Regions from separate parts of the Glutamicibacter nicotianae genome, predicted to be linked through region 2. Evidence: predicted binding sites of a transcription regulator. Region 2 holds the regulator's gene; the other holds the start of a gene.
What was found. The regulator HrcA, encoded in region 2, represses chaperone genes, less so after heat shock. The targets are predictions, from matches to a motif close to TTNGCACTCGNNNNNNNCGAGTGCNAA.
Positions count from the first base shown of each region.

Region 1: groL (chaperonin GroEL) is a predicted target of HrcA. The motif match lies at 7,171-7,197, and genes of this name have one in related genera.

Region 1 is NZ_JAFBCH010000001.1:824,645-834,456, forward strand. Features, by position in the region: gene JOE62_RS04170 (HsdM family class I SAM-dependent methyltransferase) at 1-201, shown strand, start outside; gene JOE62_RS04175 (hypothetical protein) at 204-1,130, shown strand; gene JOE62_RS04180 (GNAT family N-acetyltransferase) at 1,158-1,775, opposite strand; tRNA gene JOE62_RS04185 (tRNA-Val) at 2,186-2,262, shown strand; gene JOE62_RS04190 (Atu2307/SP_0267 family LLM class monooxygenase) at 2,319-3,365, opposite strand; gene JOE62_RS04195 (threonine/serine exporter family protein) at 3,566-5,236, shown strand; gene JOE62_RS04200 (uracil-DNA glycosylase) at 5,233-6,006, opposite strand; gene JOE62_RS04205 (DUF3263 domain-containing protein) at 6,162-6,452, shown strand; gene JOE62_RS04210 (LytR C-terminal domain-containing protein) at 6,495-7,100, shown strand; gene groL (chaperonin GroEL) at 7,397-9,034, shown strand; gene JOE62_RS04220 (DUF4031 domain-containing protein) at 9,137-9,812, opposite strand, start outside.
Region 2 is NZ_JAFBCH010000001.1:1,996,775-2,006,586, reverse strand. Features, by position in the region: gene JOE62_RS09615 (DUF3097 family protein) at 1-819, opposite strand, end outside; gene hrcA (heat-inducible transcriptional repressor HrcA) at 947-1,960, shown strand; gene dnaJ (molecular chaperone DnaJ) at 2,027-3,148, shown strand; gene JOE62_RS09600 (16S rRNA (uracil(1498)-N(3))-methyltransferase) at 3,152-3,925, shown strand; gene JOE62_RS09595 (GerMN domain-containing protein) at 4,266-5,147, opposite strand; gene JOE62_RS09590 (PhoH family protein) at 5,488-6,516, shown strand; gene ybeY (rRNA maturation RNase YbeY) at 6,513-6,986, shown strand; gene JOE62_RS09580 (CBS domain-containing protein) at 6,991-8,277, shown strand; gene era (GTPase Era) at 8,270-9,232, shown strand; gene JOE62_RS09570 (hypothetical protein) at 9,355-9,812, shown strand, end outside.

The DNA of each region.
Region 1 (9,812 bases), 1.2 Mb from region 2:
GCCCCGGAACTGCGCGCCATCAAGCCCGAGGTGCGCGAGCTGCTGGCCCATGGGCGCAAGCAGGAAGCCACGAACCTGGTGGATTCAGTGGTGCTCAAGGCGCTGCTCGGCCTGGAGCCGGAAGCGATCGAGGCGGTGCGCGCGGCGCGGATGAACATGCTCGAACGCCGCAAGGCCAGAAGCAAAGCAGTGAAGGGATAAGAGTGGCCAGTCCTGCGACCGAGAAGACCCTGGCCTTCGCCGAATTCGACACCACCTTGATGTCAGCGCCGAAGGATTCGCCCTGGCTGAATAATGGCGCGGTCACCGGGGAATTCAACCCCTCCTACGCGGTGCTCGAACGACTGCTGAGCATCCCGGTGCGTTCCAAGGCCGTCACCCGTTCGGGCCGCTTCGCCCAGGGCGTGGATGCCTGGCTGGCGCACGAGCTGCGGCGTGCCGGATTCGATGCCGACCTGGTCTGGCCGCGCCCCGAAGCGCCGCGGGTGCTGTCCAGCGACATCCTCCAGCTGCTGCGCAAGCTGCCCGAGCGGCTGGCCGACGAGGTGCACGAGTCCATCATGGCCGGCAAGGCGGGCAGCACCGACGCGCGCATCCTGGGCCGCGCCTACATGAAGCAGACCGACGTGGTGATGACCCACTGGTCCACCGGCCCCGAACTGCTGCTGAGCACCAAGGCGATGACCTCGTCCTTCGGCAAGAATCTGGCCAACCGCTATGAAGAGGCCTACGGCGACGCGGCGAACCTGCGTGCCCGCTACCCGCTGGCCGCCGTCGGGTTCTTCTTCGTGCAGCGCGCCACGATCCTGGAATCCGAGCCGGCTGCCTTCCGCCGCACTGTGGACATGATCCGCAAGCTGCGCGACTTCGGCGACGGCTTCGGCTACACCGCTACCGGCCTGCTGCTGGTGGACTGGAATGATGCGGACGAGCATCCGGAGGTCAAGTGCGTCCATGCCCCGGTGCCTGCCGACATTGCCGCCCCGCAGTTCCTCAACGCCATGGTTGATGCGGTCCTGAAGGTCACCCCGATCGACTTGCACGAGGCAGCTCGCGCTCGCCGGGCCGGCGAAGTCGCCCCGCTGCCGGGCCACGCCATGGTGGACGAGCAGCAGGACGCCCTGTTCTAGCCTGATCCAGACAGCCGCCCCAGGCCGTCACATCACCGGCACGGCGGAGGCCGGATCCTCGGAGCCGAACTGCGCGGCGAAGCGGTGCATCGGGCTGGCGGGCAGAGCCAGGCTCGGGACCGGCTGCGCGGCGCCAGGCAGCTGGATGGCTACCTGGTCGGCGGAAGCCTGCGGCAGGTCCGCGGCCCACTGCCAGGCGGCTTCGGTGGCCTGGTAGATGAACTTGAGCCGGCCCTCGTGCTCGAAGCTGCGTTCGCGCTGCCACAGCTCTGAGCGCTCGTAGAAGGCCCAGGAGGCAGGGTTCTGCGAATCGATGACGCTGATCGGGGTCTTGCCCGAACGCAGGGCGTGGGCCAGGCGCAATGAGGTCACATGCTGGCGGATGCCCAGGCGGCGGTAGTCGGCGCGCACGGCCATGCAGCCCAGTTCCACCGCGTTCATAGAGGACGTCGGCGCCACGATGGAGTCGTGCACCAGGCCGGCGGCAACCAGGGTGCCCTGGTCGCGCACGGTCACCAGGAGGCTGAGGCGATCGAACTTCTGATGCCAGCGCTGGTCGACCACGGTGTAGAGGGTCGCCAATTCGTCGCGCTGGGCTGGCTGAACGCATAGGGATGACAAGGAAAAGTTCAGGTTTTCAAACACTGGGGTACGGTCCTAAAAGCTAAGAACGAACGAAAGATGAGGCTTTGCGCGGTGGATTAAAATCCACTGCGCGGTTTCGTTGGCCTTGAGGGGACCGATGCCGGCGGCTTCCGGCAACTTCCTTGTAGGGTCCAGTTTGAGCTCGATGAGCTAGAAAAATTATGGAGCCTGAAGTCCCTTTTTGACAAGTGGAAAAGGGTACTTTCAGGTGAATCCCAAATAAACCATTCGGCATTGTTTTTCTGCTCTACTCACTGGCCAAGCTGCCGGGATTCAACGCGGCGTTCGATGCGGCACATCGGCGTGTTCGGGGCAGGGATCCGGTGGCTTGAGCCGGGGCCAATTTGGAGCGGGGCTCGTTTCCCCGGTAGGATTGCTTATGCACTTGGCTAGCAAGTCAGGGCGCAGATGGATCTTTAGCTCAGTTGGTTAGAGCGTTCGCCTCACACGCGAAAGGTCGCTGGTTCGAGTCCAGTAAGATCCACCAAGAACGAAAGCCACCGCATTGCGGTGGCTTTCGCCGTCTCCGGCGCAGTCCGGAAGCTAAGCTCCGAGCAGCTGGTGCACCCGTGGCTTGACCTCTTCGCCAAGCAGCTTGATGCTGTCCATCATCGCCTCGTGCGGCAAGGATCCCGCAGAGTACTTGACGTCGACGCGGGACAGGCCCAGCTCCTGGGCCACCTTGGCCATCTTTTGCGCCACGGTCTCCGGGCTGCCGGCCATCATGGCTCCCTCCGGTCCCATGGAGGCCTGCAAGCGCATTTTGCTGGCAGGCGGCCAGCCCCGTTCGGCCCCCAGCCGGTTCATGGTGCGCTGGTAATGGGGCCAGAGCGTTTCCAGGGCTTCCTCGTCGCTGGAAGCCACCAGGCCATGGAAGTGCGCCGAGACCGGCAGCTGCTCCTGGCCGAATTCCTCCAGCGCGCGGCGGTAGAGGGTGGCCAGGCCTTCGAACGCCGAAGGCTGGCCGCCGATGATGGCCAGGCACAGCGGCAGGCCGTGCCGGGCCGCGCGGATCACCGACTGCGGGCTGCCGCCAACCCCCACCCACGTGGTCAGCGGCTTGCCCTCCAGCAGCGGGTAGATCTGCTGGTTGCGCAATGCGGAGCGGTGCTTGCCCTGCCAAGACACCGGTGCGCCGTGGCGCAGCTTGGCCAGCAGGTGCAGCTTCTCCTCGAACAGCTCCTCGTAGTCCTCGAGGTCCAGGCCGAACAGCGGGAAGGATTCGATGAAGGAGCCACGACCGGCGATGATCTCGGTCCGCCCGTTGGAGATCGCGTCCAAGGTGGCGAAGCGTTCGTAGACGCGCACCGGGTCGTCGCTGGAGAGCACGGTCACCGCGGTGCCCAGCTTGATGCGCTGCGTGGTGCTGGCCAGCGCGGCCAGCACGATTTCGGGGGAGGAGATGGCGTAGTCGTCGCGGTGGTGCTCGCCCACGCCGAAGAAATCAAGATTCGAGGCTTCGGCCTGCTGCCCTTCGGCGATGACATTGCGGATCACCTGGGCATGGCTCAGCGGGTTGCCGTCGGCGTCCTCGGTGATGTCGCCGAAGGTCTCGGCGCCGATCTCGGGCAAGGGGAACTGCGTAGTCACTGCAACCTCCGAATATATGCAAACACATCTAACTTCCGTTTGGTGCAACCAACTGCGGACCGGCAGTATTCCAGTGGCCGAAAATACCCCTGAATGTGTCCGGGGATACCTCGCGAATTCACCCCATTCCGGCCAACTTCCCATGCACGGGTTGTATGGTGAATCCCATGGGAAAAACTTTGGTTGAGGGGGAGTGATTCGTGGCGCATCGATCTAGCGAGGAGCAGTCCGCCGAGTCGACTGCCGCAGGCGAGGATCCGACTCCTGCCGCTGGCGCCTTGCCCCGCATTGCCACTAGTGAGATCAACATGGGCTTCCATCCGGCGGAACCGGCCGAAGAGCCTGCAATGGCCTCGGAACTGCCGCTCAACACCGCGGTCAGCGCCAATGTGGCGGCTGCCGATGCCTCCGATATCGAGTGGCGCACCGGCCAGGTCCATACCACCGATGAGGGCATCACCCTCATGCCTACCCGTGCCAACCCGGTGGCCCGCCGCCTGCTGGCGAAAATGTGGATCTCGGACACCCCTCCCACCCAGGCGCTGAATATCGTTGAGCGTCTCCAGGGCACGCCTTACGCCAACCCCAAGATCAATGTGGACCAGGACGCATCCAACCGGCGCACCATGGAATTCGCGCTGGACTTGGGCGAGACCCTGATCCGCTACGGCGCAGGCGCCCTGGAAGTGGAAACCAGCATCATCGCGGTGACCGCGGCGCTGGGCCTGAGCCACTTGGATGTGGACATCACCAACCAGTCCCTGCATTTGAACTACAGCCCGCCGGATGCCGAAAGCTATTCGGTGCTGCGCGTGGTTCGCTCCTACACTGCGAACTACGCCGGCATGGTGCTGGTGCACGAGCTCGTCTCGGACATCATTGCCGGTGGCGTATCGCGCACCGCCTCGGCCAAGCGGCTGAAGGAGATCACCCGGCAGCCCAAGCCGTTCCCGCGTTGGATCGTCGCCTGCGGCCGGGCAGTGTTCGCCGCCGCGTTCGTGCTGTTCATCGGCGGTTCTTGGGCCGGCGCGCTGGTGGCGATGCTCTCTTCGAGCCTCGTGACGCAGATCGGCCGGTACGGTTCGCGCTGGCGGGTGCCCGAGTTCTTCACCATTGCCGCCTCGACCTTTGCGGTCACCGGCATCGCCTTGCTGGGGCACCAATTCCATGCACCGCTGGATCCGGCGTTGGTGGTTTCCGGCGGCATCCTGCTGCTGCTCCCGTCGGGCAGGTTCGTCTCGGCATTGCAAGATGCCATCAACGGCTTCCCGGTGACCGCGGTAGGCCGCCTGTTCTCTGCCAGTCTGATCTACGGGGCGATCCTCTGCGGCATTGCCACCGCGTTGGTGATCTCGGATCTGCTCGGCGGGGAAAAGGTCGATGTCCACCAGATCGCGACAACAGAGTATCCGGCTTGGCTGCTGGTGATCCTGGTGGGCGTGGCCATCGTTGCCGGTGCGGTCACCGAGCAAAGCGCGCTGCGCCTGCTGCTGCCTACCGCCGGGATTGCTGTCGGCGGCTACCTGGTGCAGCTGCTGGCCGTAAGCATTGGACTCGGTGACCGGGCCACCCCGGCGCTGGTAGCCACGGTGATCGGTTTCGCCGCCCGGCTGGCCGCAGACAAGCTCCGGTCCCCGCAGCTGGTGCTGGCAGCCCCCGCGGTCATGTTCCTGCTTCCCGGCTTGATGATCTTCCGCGCAATGTACGGAATCGTCATCAACGTGGAAGACATGGCCACCGGCCTGGTGGAGATGTTCAACGCGATGGCGATCATGCTTTCCATCGCTGGCGGGGTCGTCTTCGGCGATACGCTGTGCCGTCCGCTGACCTCTACCGCCCGGCGTGAGCGCCGGCGCATCCGCCGACGCTAGGTTCTCGGCAATGACCAGTCGATCGGCTCCTGCCCGCTATCGGACAGGAGCCGATTGATATTCGAGAAGGGCTTGGAACCGAAGAAGCCGCGCGAGGCGGACAGCGGCGAGGGGTGGGCGCTTTGCAGCTGCACGGCGTTGGGCAGCAACCCGGAAAGCTTCTGCGCATGATTGCCCCACAGCAGCGCCACCAGAGGCAGAGGGCGCTCATTCAGCGCCTGGAGGATCGCCTGCAGGATTGGCGCCCACCCCAGCTTCTGGTGCGAGCCGGCATTGCCCGCGGTCACCGAGAGCACCTGGTTCAGCAGCAAGACTCCCTGGGACAGCCAGGGACCCAGATCCGGATGCGGGACCGGATCCAGACCGAGATCGGCCTGCAGCTCCTTGTAGATATTGGCCAGGGAACGCGGCAGCGGGCGGACCTGCTTATTCGCCGCGAAGGCCAAGCCGTTGGGGTGGCCGGGCGTCGGATAGGGGTCCTGGCCAATAATTAGGACCTTGACCTCGGATAATGGCAAGCTCAGTGCGCGGAACATCACCTCCGGCGCTGGAAGGATCTGTTCGCCGGCGGCCGAGCGGGCCGCCAAATCGCTGGCCAAGCGACGCAGCAGCGCGTCCTGGCGGCTGAGCGCAGGAACCCAGTCTTCGGCAATAAACCCGTGGTCGGCCATGGATTTTGCGCCGTGGTAGAACGGGAAATCCGCCGCTTCATACACGGGCGCCGCGGCTGGCTCGGGAGCGTCGAAAAGTGCTGGCTGCATATCGTCCATAGAGGCAATTGTGCCGTTTTCTGGCGTGCCTGTGCTCGGCCACACGGTGTTAGGCAAGCAGATTGGTTAGAATATCGGTGGTATATCTACCGGTGGTGGATTGCATGCATAGCCGAAACCCGAGAAAACCGATCCAAGAACCGAGGTGAGAACGTATGGCTGAGAATGGATTGCTGGCGGATTTCGTGATGAACCCGGATTCGGAATTGGACGAGCGTTCGCAACAGATCCTCAACCTGGAAAAGTTGTGGTGGAAGTATGCAGGGGCCAAGGAACAAGCCATTACCAAGCAGTTTTCGATGTCGCCGACGAATTACTACCAGCTGCTGAACCAGCTGATTGAAACCGACGCGGCACTGGCCTACGACCCGATGTTGGTCAAGCGCCTGCGCAGAGCACGTTCTACAAAACGTCGCGTGGGCGGTAAGGTCGGCACGGGACGATAACCCTGCCTGCCGTGACCAATCAGACCTCGAGCAAGGACGAGAATGACCAACTACCCGCGTGACGAATTTGATCGCGTTCCGGAATTCAGCACCCGTGTGGGTTCGCACCACGCCCACGGATGGGCGCAGTCCGCCGCGTCAAAGTCAACCGGTGGGAAATTGCGCTGGGTGGTGCTGACCGCAGTGCTCGTGCTGGTGATCGGTGCCTTGTCCTTCATCTTCGGTCCGCAGCTCAAGGAGACCCTTGCGACTTCGGCTGAAAGCGAAACCTCGCAATCGCAGGAAGAGACGGCCGAGTCCTCCGAGGAAGCAACACCGAGCGAATCCGAATCGCCATCAAGCACCATCGATGACGAAGACGTCCTCTATGGCCAGCTGATTGGCGTCTACAACGCGGCAAGCGTCGCCGGCCTGGCCAACGCTGGCGAGGAAGCCATGACCGAAGCCGGGTTCACCAGCGTCGTCGCCGACAACTGGACCAAGTCGGCCGAAGTGTCCGCGGTCTACTACATGTCCGAGGCCTACCGGACCACCGCTGAAAAAGCCGCAGAAGTCCTGAATATCGACGAAGTCCTGCAGACCAGCAACATTCCGAACCGGGTCACCGTCGTTTTGGGATCCGACGACACCCTGGGGCTCAACGAATAATTCGTTCATAATTCCATACGCTCAGAGCCGATCGGCTTGCACTCGCCATGCGAGAGTGCCAATATTTGTATTAGCACTCATGCGTTGCGACTGCTAACGCCGGTCGGCTTGTGCGTTCACCAGGAACGTCCGAAGCGCCGGATGGCGGATGCGGCGCCTGAAGCGTGGAAAATACCTCAGATAGCGAGAGCTGAAACGGTTGCTGGCCCGATGCCGCGCCGGTCCACTCGTCCGTCGCGGGCGCTGTCTGTCGGTTGCATTTTCGCAAAATCGTCCCGAAAGGACCGTACGCCACAATGGCTAAGATGATTGCATTTGACGAGGAAGCACGCCGCGGACTAGAGCGCGGCCTGAACACCCTTGCTGACGCCGTGAAGGTCACCCTGGGCCCACGCGGCCGCAACGTTGTTCTGGAGAAGAAGTGGGGCGCTCCTACTATCACCAACGACGGCGTGTCCATCGCTAAGGAAATCGACCTCGAAGAGCCTTACGAGAAGATCGGCGCAGAGCTGGTCAAGGAAGTTGCCAAGAAGACTGACGACGTCGCCGGCGACGGTACCACCACCGCAACCGTGCTCGCACAGGCACTGGTCAAGGAAGGCCTGCGCAACGTTGCCGCAGGTGCCGACCCGATCGCGCTGCGCCGCGGCATCGACAAGGCTGTAGAAGCCGTCACCGCCGAGCTGTTCGCCGCTGCGAAGAAGATCGAGTCCAAGGAGCAGATCGCCGCTACCGCTTCGATCTCCGCAGGCGATACCGAGATCGGCGCCCTGATCGCTGAGGCTCTGGACAAGGTTGGCGAGCAGGGTGTCATCACCGTTGAAGAGTCCAACACCTTCGGCCTGGAGCTGGAGCTGGCAGAGGGCATGCGCTTCGACAAGGGCTACATCTCCGCTTACTTCGTCACCGACGCAGAGCGCCAGGAAACCGTTCTCGAGGACCCATACATCCTCATCGTGAACTCGAAGATCTCCTCGGTCAAGGACATGGTGACCTTGCTGGAGAAGGTCATGCAGTCGAACAAGTCGCTGCTGATCATCGCCGAAGACGTCGAGGGCGAAGCCCTGGCCACCCTGATCCTGAACAAGATCCGCGGCCTGTTCAAGTCCGTTGCCGTCAAGGCTCCGGGCTTCGGCGATCGCCGCAAGGCCATGCTGACCGACATCGCCATCCTCACCGGCGGCCAGGTCGTCTCCGAGGAAATCGGCCTGTCGCTGGACAACGTCGGCCTGGAGGTCCTGGGTACCGCCCGCAAGGTCGTCATCACCAAGGACGAGACCACCATCGTTGAAGGCGGCGGCGAAGCCGACGCCATCGAGGGCCGCAAGGCGCAGATCGCCGCCGAGATCAAGAACACCGACTCGGACTACGACCGCGAGAAGCTGCAGGAGCGCCACGCAAAGCTCTCCGGCGGTGTCGCTGTGCTGAAGGCCGGCGCTGCTACCGAGGTGGAGCTCAAGGAGCGCAAGCACCGCATCGAGGATGCCGTGCGCAACGCCAAGGCTGCTGTTGAAGAAGGCATCGTCGCCGGTGGCGGCGTTGCACTGATTCAGGCTGGCGCCGCTGCTTTCGAGAAGCTGGCTCTGGAAGGCGACGAGGCAACCGGTGCGAACATCGTTCGCGTTGGCATCGAAGCCCCGCTGAAGCAGATCGCACTGAACGCCGGCCTGGAGCCAGGCGTTGTCGCTGACAAGGTCAAGGGCCTGGCTGCTGGCCACGGCCTGAACGCCGCAACCGGCGAGTACGTGAACCTGCTCGAAGCAGGCGTCAACGACCCAGTGAAGGTGACCCGTTCGGCACTGCAGAACGCCGCATCGATCGCTGGCCTGTTCCTGACCACTGAAGCTGTTGTCGCAGATAAGCCAGCTCCTGCTGGCGCTGCTCCAGCCGGTGGCGATGACATGGGCGGCATGGGCGGAATGGGCGGCTTCTAAGCTTCCCGCATGCACTAAGCACGCAGTCAACGCGCCGATGGCCCGGATCCTTCCAAGGAAGGATCCGGGCCATCGGCCGTTGTGCGTGCAACGGGCACCGGGCTAAAGCCAGCCATGCAGCAGTTCCAGTTCGGTCTGCAGATTATGCCGGGCGATGCGATCCCAGCGCTGGTATCCGGCGGGGGTGCCGTAGATCCGTTCCTTCTCCAGCAAGCTGGCTAGGATCTTGCTGCGCCCGGCGGCAAGCACATGGCGCGGAAGATGCTCGTACTCCTTGTAGACCGCCTCGGCATAGCGCTGGTAGGCCGCGGCGGGACGGGCTAGGACCTCCAGATCGGCATCGCAGAGGATATGTCCCAGGCGATCGGTTTCTGCGGGCGCATGCGTTGCGGTGAGCATGACCAGGTCGCTGACCTTCGACACGGCACCGGGGGAGAGCACTCCCCACAGCCGCTCGCGGGCCATGATTGCCGATTTGAATTCGTCTTCGCTGGTTCCCTCGTAGACGGCATCGTGGAACCAGGCGGCGAGCTGGAGGAGCATGAGCTCTTCAGGATCGGTCTGGTTCTTGGCCAGCCAGTCGATGGCTTCCAGCACGGAGAGCAGATGGACCCGGTCATGGTAGTGCCGGTGGCTCTGGGACCAACAGCCCAGCAGCTCGGATCCGAGCTGCGGTTCGGTAGGCAAGGTGCGGGACCACCGGCGGGCGAGCACCGCCCCTAATTTCTCCGGACGGTATTTGGCCGGGATCCGAATCCCGGATTCGACCAGTGCCCTC
Region 2 (9,812 bases):
TTCTTCTATTCGGCCCAGCAGCTGCGGTTCAAGCTGCCCGTAATTCTGCACCGTCGACAACAGCCGCTGCCATCCGATGCCGATATCCTCTGCCGTAGCGTGCGGCCAGCCAAAGGCCTTGAGCACTCCGGTTTTCCAGTCGACCCCCTTGGAGATGACCGGCCACGCCTTGATGCCCAGGGTCGCAGGCTTGATCGCCTGCCACACGTCAACGTAGGGGTGGCCGAGGATCAGCACGTTATCGGCCGCGCCGGGAACCTGCATCGCCTCGGCGACAATACGCGATTCCTTGCTGCCAGCGACCAGGTGGTCGACCAGGATTCCCAGACGACGCTGCGGCGACGGGGCGAAGTCGCGGATGGCGCCGGCCAGATCGTCAACGCCATGCAGCGGTTCGACGACAATGCCTTCGACACGCAAGTCGTGGCCCCAGACTTTTTCAACCAGCTCGGCATCGTGCTTGCCTTCAACCCAGATGCGGCTGGCCCTGGCCTCCCGGGCCTTCAGCCCCGCAACGGCACGCGAACCCGAAGCGGAAACCAGGTTCTTCGGCTCCGCGGCCTTGGCGACGGGCTCGACAATTTCCACCGGTTCCCCTTCGAGGAGGAACCCGAAGCCGGCTTGGAAGGAACGGCTCTTGCCATGGCGGTCTTCGAGCGTGATCACGCGCATACCGCCGGACTTTTCGGTACGGATGACTTCTCCCACCCAACCTGAGGTGGCATCTTCCAGGATCATGCCACGTTCCACGGGGACCTGGCGGAGTTTTCGAGGTGCCGGTGCACTGAGATCTCGTGGTCCCCAGGAGTAATTAGCCACGTACTGCCTTTCGCTGTGATCGAATACGCTCGAAATCCAATGCTAGCAACAGCTAAACGTATTAGACTTGGCACTTGACAGGTTAGAGTGCCAAGGCTGGGCACAGGGAATCCAAGGAGGTGCTGTCATGTCGGAGCCACGACGCTTGGACGTTCTGCGTGCCATCGTGGAGGACTACGTCCAATCCCGTGAGCCGGTGGGTTCCAAAGCGCTCCTCGACCGCCACAACCTCGGCGTCAGCGCCGCGACGATCCGCAATGACATGGCTTTGCTGGAAGAGGAGGGGCTGATTGCCGCTCCGCATACTTCCTCCGGACGCATCCCCACCGAAAAGGGCTACCGCCGCTTCGTGGACGAGATCGGCGAACTGAAGCCGCTGTCGCGGGCCGAACGCGACGCCATCAACAAGATCCTGGATAACTCCACGGACCTCGACGAGATGCTCAAGAGCACCGTGCGCCTGCTGTCACGATTGACCAACCAGGTGGCGATGATTCAGGTGCCGCACTATGACACCGCGTCATTGAAGAACCTCGAACTGGTGGGCTTGGGCCCAACCCAGGTGCTGATGGTGATGATCGCCTCCAACGGCACGGTGGACCAGCGGATGATGCCGGTCAAGCGTTCCTACAGCGATGACGAGCTGGGCGAGCTGAAGTCGTGGCTGCTGAATAATTTCGGGGGAGTGCAGCTGGCGGAGCTGGCCGGCCGGCTCGGCCGCATGGAGCTCAGCCCGGCACAGCAGGCCGACCCGTTGGTGGAGCATGTGATCGGCGCGCTGGAAGAAATGGCCCAAGCAGCCAATGCCCAGCGCATCATCATGGCCGGCACCGCCAACCTCGCCCGCGTGGAGGGGGACTTCCCGCTGAGCATCACCCCGGTGCTCGAGGCGCTCGAAGAGCAGGTGGTGCTGCTCAAGCTCTTCTCCGAGCTGGAAGCCGATTCTCGCGGGGTGGCCGTGGCGATCGGCACCGAGCACCACTATGGCCAGCTCTCGGATGCAGCAGTGGTCGCGACGACCTATGGCGCCGATGTGCGCAACAAGCTCGGGGTCCTGGGCCCCACCCGGATGAACTATCCGACCTCCATGGCCTCGGTGCGTGCGGTGGCACGGTACCTGTCGAAGATTTTGGCTAGCTAGCCTCGCTGGGCACCAGCCCGGCACGAATGAAGTTTAAGAGTCTTAGGAAAGGACACGGCGAATAACGTGAGCTCGCATTACGAGACCCTGGGTGTAGCCAAGGACGCGACCCCGCAGGAAATCAAGAGTGCCTACCGGAAGCTGGCACGTAAGCTGCACCCGGATGTGAACCCGAGCGATGAAGCTGCAGAGCAGTTCAAGCTGGTCACCCGAGCCTATGAAGTACTTTCCGACCAGACCAAGCGCGCCAACTACGACGCCACCGGCGATGAGAACGGCAACGGCCACCCGGGCTTCGGCGGGGGCCAGGGCTTTGGCGGCTTCGGCGACATCTTCGAGCAGTTCTTCGGCGGCGGCCAGGGCCAGGGCCCGGCATCGCGCACCCAGCCGGGCCGCGACGCGCTGATCACCATCACCATCGACCTTGAGGACGCGGTCAAGGGCACCGTGTACCCGCTTGAGATGGAAACCGCCGTCACCTGCAAAACCTGCAACGGCTCGTGCACCCGCGAGGGCACCAGCCCGGTCACCTGCGACATCTGCCATGGTGCAGGCCAGGTCCAGCGTCCGGTGCGTTCCTTCCTGGGCCAGATGATGACCGTGGAAACCTGTGCTGCCTGCCGCGGTTTCGGCACCACCATCCCGGACCCCTGCCTGGAGTGCAACGGCGAAGGCCGCGTGCGCGAGCACGTCTCCAAGTCGCTGAACGTTCCTGCAGGTGTCGACTCCGGCACCCGCATTCAGCTGCGCGGCCAGGGCGAAGCCGGTCCGGGCGGCGGCCCGAACGGCAACCTGTTCGTCGAGGTCGACGTGCGCCGCCACAAGGTGTTCGAACGCTCCGGCACCGACCTGCACGCCAAGATGAGCCTGCCGATGACCGCCGCGGCCCTAGGCTGCGAGCTGAAGCTGGAAACCTTCGACGGCGAGCAGGCCATCAATGTCGAGCCTGGCGCCCAGGATGGCGACACCGTGACCCTGCCGGGCCTCGGCGTGCCGCGCCTGCGCGGAGGCAAGCGCGGGGACATCATCGTGCACCTGCAGGTGGAGACCCCGACAAAGCTGGACTCTGCGCAACGCGAGCTGCTCGAGCAGCTGGCCAAGCTGCGTGGCGAGGAAATGACGGCCGGCCGTGTCGAGCATTCCGGCGGCATGTTCTCCCGCCTGCGCGACAAGCTGAACCAGCGCTAGGTCATGAGCAACCACAGCTTCGTCATCGACGCCCAGCAGGGCCAGGATGCCTCTGTCGGCGACGTGCTCGAGCTCGACGGCCCCGAGGCGCACCACGCAGTCACCGTCAAGCGGGCCGCCGCCGGCGAGCAGCTGGACCTGCTCGATGGCAAGGGGCTGCGCCTGACCGTGGAGGTCGTCGCCACCGCCAAGGATCTGCTGCGCGTCAAGGTCCTGCGGCGCACCGAGGAAGCCGTCAGCGACCACCCGGTCACCCTGGTCCAGGCCCTGTCCAAGGGGGACCGCGACCTGCAGGCTGTTGAGGCCGCCGTCGAGCTTGGCGCCCTGGCTGTGCGCCCTTGGCAGGCCGACCGGTCGATCGTGCGCTGGAACGCGGCCAAGGTCGAGAAGGCCATGACCAAGTGGCGTGCCCAGGTGCGCTCAGCGCAGAAGCAGTCCCGCCGCGCCTATGAGCCAGAGGTACTGGACCCGATGGGCTCCAAGGAGCTGGCCAAGGCCATTGCCGAGGATGCCGCGCGCGGCGCTCTGGTCCTGGTCCTGCATGAGCAGGCTGCGGATTCGGTCGCGGGGCACGTGCAGTCGTGGCTCGCCGAGGCGCAGCCCGGCCAGGAGGTCATCATGATCGTCGGTCCGGAAGGCGGCATCTCGGACACGGAACTGCAGTCCTTCGTGGATGCCGGTGCGCATGCAGCCCTGCTCGGCCAGCACGTGCTGCGCGCTTCGACCGCCGGTCCGGCGGCACTAGTCTTGATCCGCCATCTGATCGGCGAGATCTAGCTTCATGCAATCTTGCGAGCATCGAAAGTGCTCCGTGCAAGCCTAGGGCGCGCCTGCGCTCGGCTTGTGCGGAGCAATTCTGCTTTTGGCGGGCACGCAAGTTTCTGCACCTCGACCTGGCATGGCCCAGGCGACCGCCATCCGGCTCGACGTGCAGGATCTTCGTTCGCCGCAGTGCATCCCATGGTTGTGAAGGCAGTTTCGCAGGCAGCCTGAAGCGGGAAAATTCGGCGCTATCGCGCCATTAGTTGCTGTTCGCGGGACAGGGATCGTTGCCTTTCGCAACCACGTCAGGGCCGCTGCAGGAAACCGGGAACCGGCCGGCAACAGTGGCGGTACGCTACTCGACGCGGAAGTCGCTGATGACCTTGCCGACCAGATGCTCTGATCCAGTTTCAAGTCCCCAGAAGGTTAGGCGGTAGGATCCTGCACGCAGATCGGTGGTCAGTGTGAAGGAACCGTCGTCCTTGATCTGCCCGGGATTGACCTGCTTCTGCGCGGTCATCACCGTGAGCTTGCCGTCGGCGTCCTTGCGCTGCAAGGAGTAGAAGGTGCCGATATCGAACTGGGTGGTTCGGCCATTGATCTTGATCGAGCCGTTTTTCAAGGTCGCGCCGAACTGCGGATCAATGATCCAGATCGGTGCAATGAACTCCGCATCGCGTGCGTAGACATCCTTGAGCCGGAATCCGTCGAAGACCGTCGCGTTGGCTTGGCCGTCCACCAGGATGCGGACCGTCGGGGCGGTATCCCCGACAACCAGGCCAGCGCTGGCGGCTGCTGCCGTGGCGGTGAAGACGAGCTGCTGGATGGCCCGTTCGGAGAGTCCCTGATCCAGTCGGGCGCTGAACACCTTGGCTGGAAGATCCAGCGTGATGACATTCGCGTTGCTGATGGAAACGCCGATTTCATCGGTTGGCTTCAGATGGGTATAGCGCTTCGGCTTCATCGGGTCTGCGGTGAGCAGCGTCCAGATCGCATCGCCAATGGGTTCCTGATGGCGGGTGTCCTGGATGTATTCGCGGTACAGGTACACGCCGGTGTCCGTGTTTTCCAGCCAGTAGACCGGCAGGATGGCGGCCATGCCGACATCCTCGCCAGCGTCGGTGGCGCTCGGCAGGTTCAGCGATGCGGCCGCGGGGGTCGAAGGCATCTCATAGGAGCTCTCGCGATTCGTCAACCCGCAGCCTGCGGCGACGACGAGAGCGGCAGTGATTCCCAAAACGCCGAATCGACGTGGAATCTTCCGCAAGATCCTTGATTGCACTGCGAACCAATCCGTGGTGATTTATTGCTGTTTCGGCCCGCGGCAGTTGCGGAACCGCTCTCAAGCTTGCCATATTCGAGGCGGCTAACAGGCTAAAACTAGCCCAACTTACTAATCCGTAACCAAATCTATATGTTCGCCACATGCTCCTATTAGCATCATTCAAGAGTGCTTTCAGGTATTCCGGCTTACGCTGAGACCTGAATTTTCTCCGGATTGGCCTGAGACTCGATAGAATGGCAAGCACAACAATTCTCGAACACTACGAAGCTCGCAAAGGGGCGCCGCGCACTGCATGCAGGTTGAACAGAATAAAGCGACCGCGGACAACGGATCCGCATCGCTCACCATCAGTTTCGATACGGCTGAGCTCATGATTGCCACGCTGGGCCCCAATGACGAGCTATTGCGGATCCTCTCCGGAGCCTACCCGCATGTCAGCTTCCGCCCCAACGGCCAAGCCCTGGCCCTGGTCGGCGATCCCCAGCAAGTCCGCAAGGCCCAGCGAGTCACCGAGGAAGCGCGTTCGCTGGCCACCCGCGGCTCGCGCATGAGCGCCGAAACCATCGAGCAGATCATCAAGATGCTCAGCGCCGGCAACCCAGATGCGCCCACCGACGTCCTGGGCCTGAAGATCCTCTCGGGACGCGGACGCTCCATCCGGCCCAAGACTGTGAACCAGAAGAGCTATGTCGACGCCATCGAGGATTCGACCATCACCTTCGGCATCGGCCCGGCCGGCACCGGAAAGACATTCCTGGCCATGGCCATGGCCGTCGCCGCCCTGCAGGACAAGCAGGTCAACCGCATCATCCTGACCCGTCCTGCGGTTGAGGCGGGGGAGAAGCTGGGCTTCTTACCCGGCTCGTTGACCGAGAAGATCGACCCGTACCTGCGTCCGCTCTACGATGCCCTGCACGACATGGTCAATCCGGAAACCATTCCGCAGCTGCTGGAAGCCGGAACCATTGAGGTTGCACCGCTGGCCTATATGCGCGGCCGCACGCTCAATGACGCGTTCGTGATCCTGGATGAAGCGCAGAACACCACCACCGAGCAGATGAAGATGTTCCTCACCCGCCTTGGGTTCGGTTCGAAGATGGTAGTAACCGGCGATGTCACCCAAGTGGATCTGCCGAACAATGCCACTTCCGGGTTGCGCATGGCCAGCGATGTCCTCGACGGCATCGACGACATCAGCATCTGCCGGCTCGACTCTTCGGATGTGGTGCGCCACCGCCTGATTGCCGACATCGTCACAGCCTACGACCGTTGGGATGACACCCGACGCAAAGAACACGACCGGGGACGCCGCAGCAAATGAGCATCGAAGTAAATAACGAAACCGAGTACGACGTCGACCTCCAGGACGTCAACGCCTTGGCCGAATCGGTGATGCGGGCCATGTTCTTGCACCCGGAAACCGAGGTGTCCATCGTTTTCATCGACGAGGAAGCCATGAGCGCCCTGCATGTCGAGTGGATGGACCTCGAAGGCCCCACCGACGTGATGAGCTTCCCGATGGATGAGCTGCGTCCGGGCACCGCCGGCGCGCCGGGGGAGAACGGCATCCTTGGCGACATCGTGATCTGCCCCTCGGTCGCCGAAGCCCAGGCCAAGGCCGGCGGGCACAGCACGCACGACGAGATCCTGCTGCTGACCACCCATGGCCTGCTGCACCTGATGGGCTTCGACCACATGGAACCAGCAGAAAAGGAAGAGATGTTCGCACTGCAGCGCAAGCTGCTGGAATCCCACACTGGCCGCCCAGCACCGAAGGAAACGGTGGAATAACCCGGTGGAAATCATCTTGCTGGTCCTGGCCCTGGTTTTCATGGCCTTCTCGGCCGTGCTGACCGCTGTCGACTCGGCCTTCTACGCGTTATCCCGGCACGCGGCCGAACGCCTGCGCGCCGAATCCAATTCCAAGTCGCTCTCCGCGATCCTGGATGAGGCGCAAAGCCACGCCCAGGCGGTGAAGTTCTGGCGCATCTGGTTCGAGACCGCTTCGGCGGTCGCCGTGGCCCTGCTCGTTTCCCAGTGGATCGAGAATGTGTGGCTGATCGGCATGATCTCCACAATTGCCATGGCCGCCCTGGGTTTCGTCCTGGTCAGCGTGTCCCCGCGGCGCTACGGGCGGTCCAACGCGCAGAAGGTCGTGCAGTCCACCGCCACCCTGGTCCGCTTCCTGCGCCTGGTCCTGGGGCCGGTCACCAACTGGCTGGCATCCATTGCCAAGGCGTTGAGCCCCGGCGGGGCGGATGGCGAGGGCTATCTGGGCAAGGAACGCCTGCGCGATCTGGTGGATCGCGCCTCCGAAGGCGAGGACCTGGACGAGGAATCGGCCGAACTGATCTCCTCGGTGATCGACCTGGAGGAGACCAGCGTCCGCTCCGTGATGGTGCCGCGCACCGACATGGTGGTGCTGGATGCTGACCATTCATTCCACAGCGCCATGGACCTGTTCATCGCCTCGGGCTTCTCCCGCATCCCGCTGATCGGCGAGGATACCGATGACATCCAGGGGATCATCTACCTCAAGGACCTGATCCGCGAAATCCACGGCCTGCAGCAGGCGCAGTCCCTGGCCGACCTGGCGCGCAAGGTCCGCTTCGTTCCCGAATCGAAGTCCGCGGCAGAGCTGATGCAGGAACTGCAGCAGGAGTCAATCCACCTGGCAGTGGTCATCGACGAATACGGCGGCACCGCGGGCCTGGTGACCCTGGAGGACCTGCTGGAGGAAATCGTGGGCGAGATCGACGACGAGTATGATCGTTCCCGGGCGGAACTGATCGAGAACCCCGACGGTTCGATCTTCGCCGTGGCAGCCGCATCCATTGACGATGTGGCCGACCACTTCGGCATGCACATCGAGGAAGAGGACGTCGATACCGTCGGCGGCCTGCTCTCCAAGGCCTTGGAATCCGTGCCGGTACTCGGTTCCACCGCTGATGTGCACGGCCTGCGCCTGACCGTGGTGGCCCTTGCTGGCCGCCGCAACCGCATCGGCAAAATCCATGTAGAGCGCCTGGAAGCAGACGCATCCGACCATATTGAGAACGACGAGGATTCCTCAGATGAGTGAGAACCAGAACCTGCTCGCCGCCAGCGGATGGCCCGAGGGCTTCCGCTCCGGCTTCACCTCCTTCGTGGGCCGCCCGAACGCCGGCAAGTCCACGCTGACCAATGCGTTGGTGGGCCAGAAGGTGGCCATCACCTCCGCCAAGCCGCAGACGACCCGCCACACCATCCGTGGCATCGTGCACCGCGAGGATGCGCAGCTGATCCTGGTCGACACCCCCGGCCTGCACCGTCCGCGCACCCTGCTCGGCCAGCGGCTGAACGACCTGGTCGCCGAGACCCTCTCCGAGGTGGACGCGATCGGCTTCTGCATCCCGGCCAACGAGAAGATCGGCCCGGGCGACCGCTACATCGCCACGCAGCTGGCGCAGCTGCAGCGAAAGCCGATCATCGCCCTGGTCACCAAGGCCGACCTGGTGGACCGCGAGCAGCTCGCGCAGCAGCTGATCGCCGTTGCCGAGATGGGCACCCAGAACTTCGGCGAGCAGGGCTTCGCCGCGATCGTGCCCGTGTCCGCGGTCAAGGAATTCCAGGTCGAAGAGGTTGCCAATGTGCTGGTCGAGCACCTGCCGGTAGGCCCGCCGCTGTACCCGGACGGCGAGCTGACCGACGAGCCGGAAGCCAAGATGGTTGCCGAGCTGATCCGCGAAGCCGCGTTGGAAGGCGTGCGCGACGAATTGCCGCACTCGCTGGCAGTGGTCGTCGAGGAAATGGTTCCGCGCGAGGGCCGCAGCGAGAGCAACCCGCTGATCGACATCCACGTTTCGCTGTTCGTCGAGCGCTCCAGCCAGAAGGCCATCATCATCGGCCGCGGCGGTTCGCGGCTGCGCGAGGTAGGAACCAATGCCCGTCGCGGCATCGAGAAGCTGCTGGGCACGAAGGTCTACCTTGACCTGCATGTGAAGGTCGCCAAGGATTGGCAGCGCGATCCGAAGCAGCTCGGACGCCTCGGCTTCTAGCCGTTTTCCGCCAAGCGATATATCGCCCCGGGAGGCCTCTAACCGAGGCCGCCCGGGGCGATGCTTGTCCCAGCGGCATGAGCCGCCTGCCAACCTGCAAATGAACGGAAAAGCGTACCTGCATGGCCACCACTCGACTGTTCTCCGTCCTGGTCGCCGGGGCACTGCTGCTTGCCGTCGGGGCGGCGCTCGCGAATCCCTGGCCGTTCCTTGCTGGGGTTCTTGCCGTGTGCGGGTTGCTGCTGCTCGTGGCCTGGCCGGCCTTCTGCATCGTCGTCGAGATCCGCACGACACGGCGGCGAAATCGGGGGCTGGATATTTCGCCTCGGCTGACCGCGGCGCAGCGGGCAATCGCAGCGATCCAGGCGGTGACCATGTTGATCCTGCTTCCCACGATCGTCCTCGGAGGACTCGCCGTCTATTGCCTGCTCACGGCCGACGAGGACCCCGGCCAGGGCATGTTCAAGATCGCCGTGGGCACCGGCTCGCTGCTGTTGGCCGCCGTGCCGCTGTTGTTTTTCGCTCACGGACGCTCGCCCTTCATGCTCCGTCTTGCCGTTGTCGGGGTGACCTTGTTCGG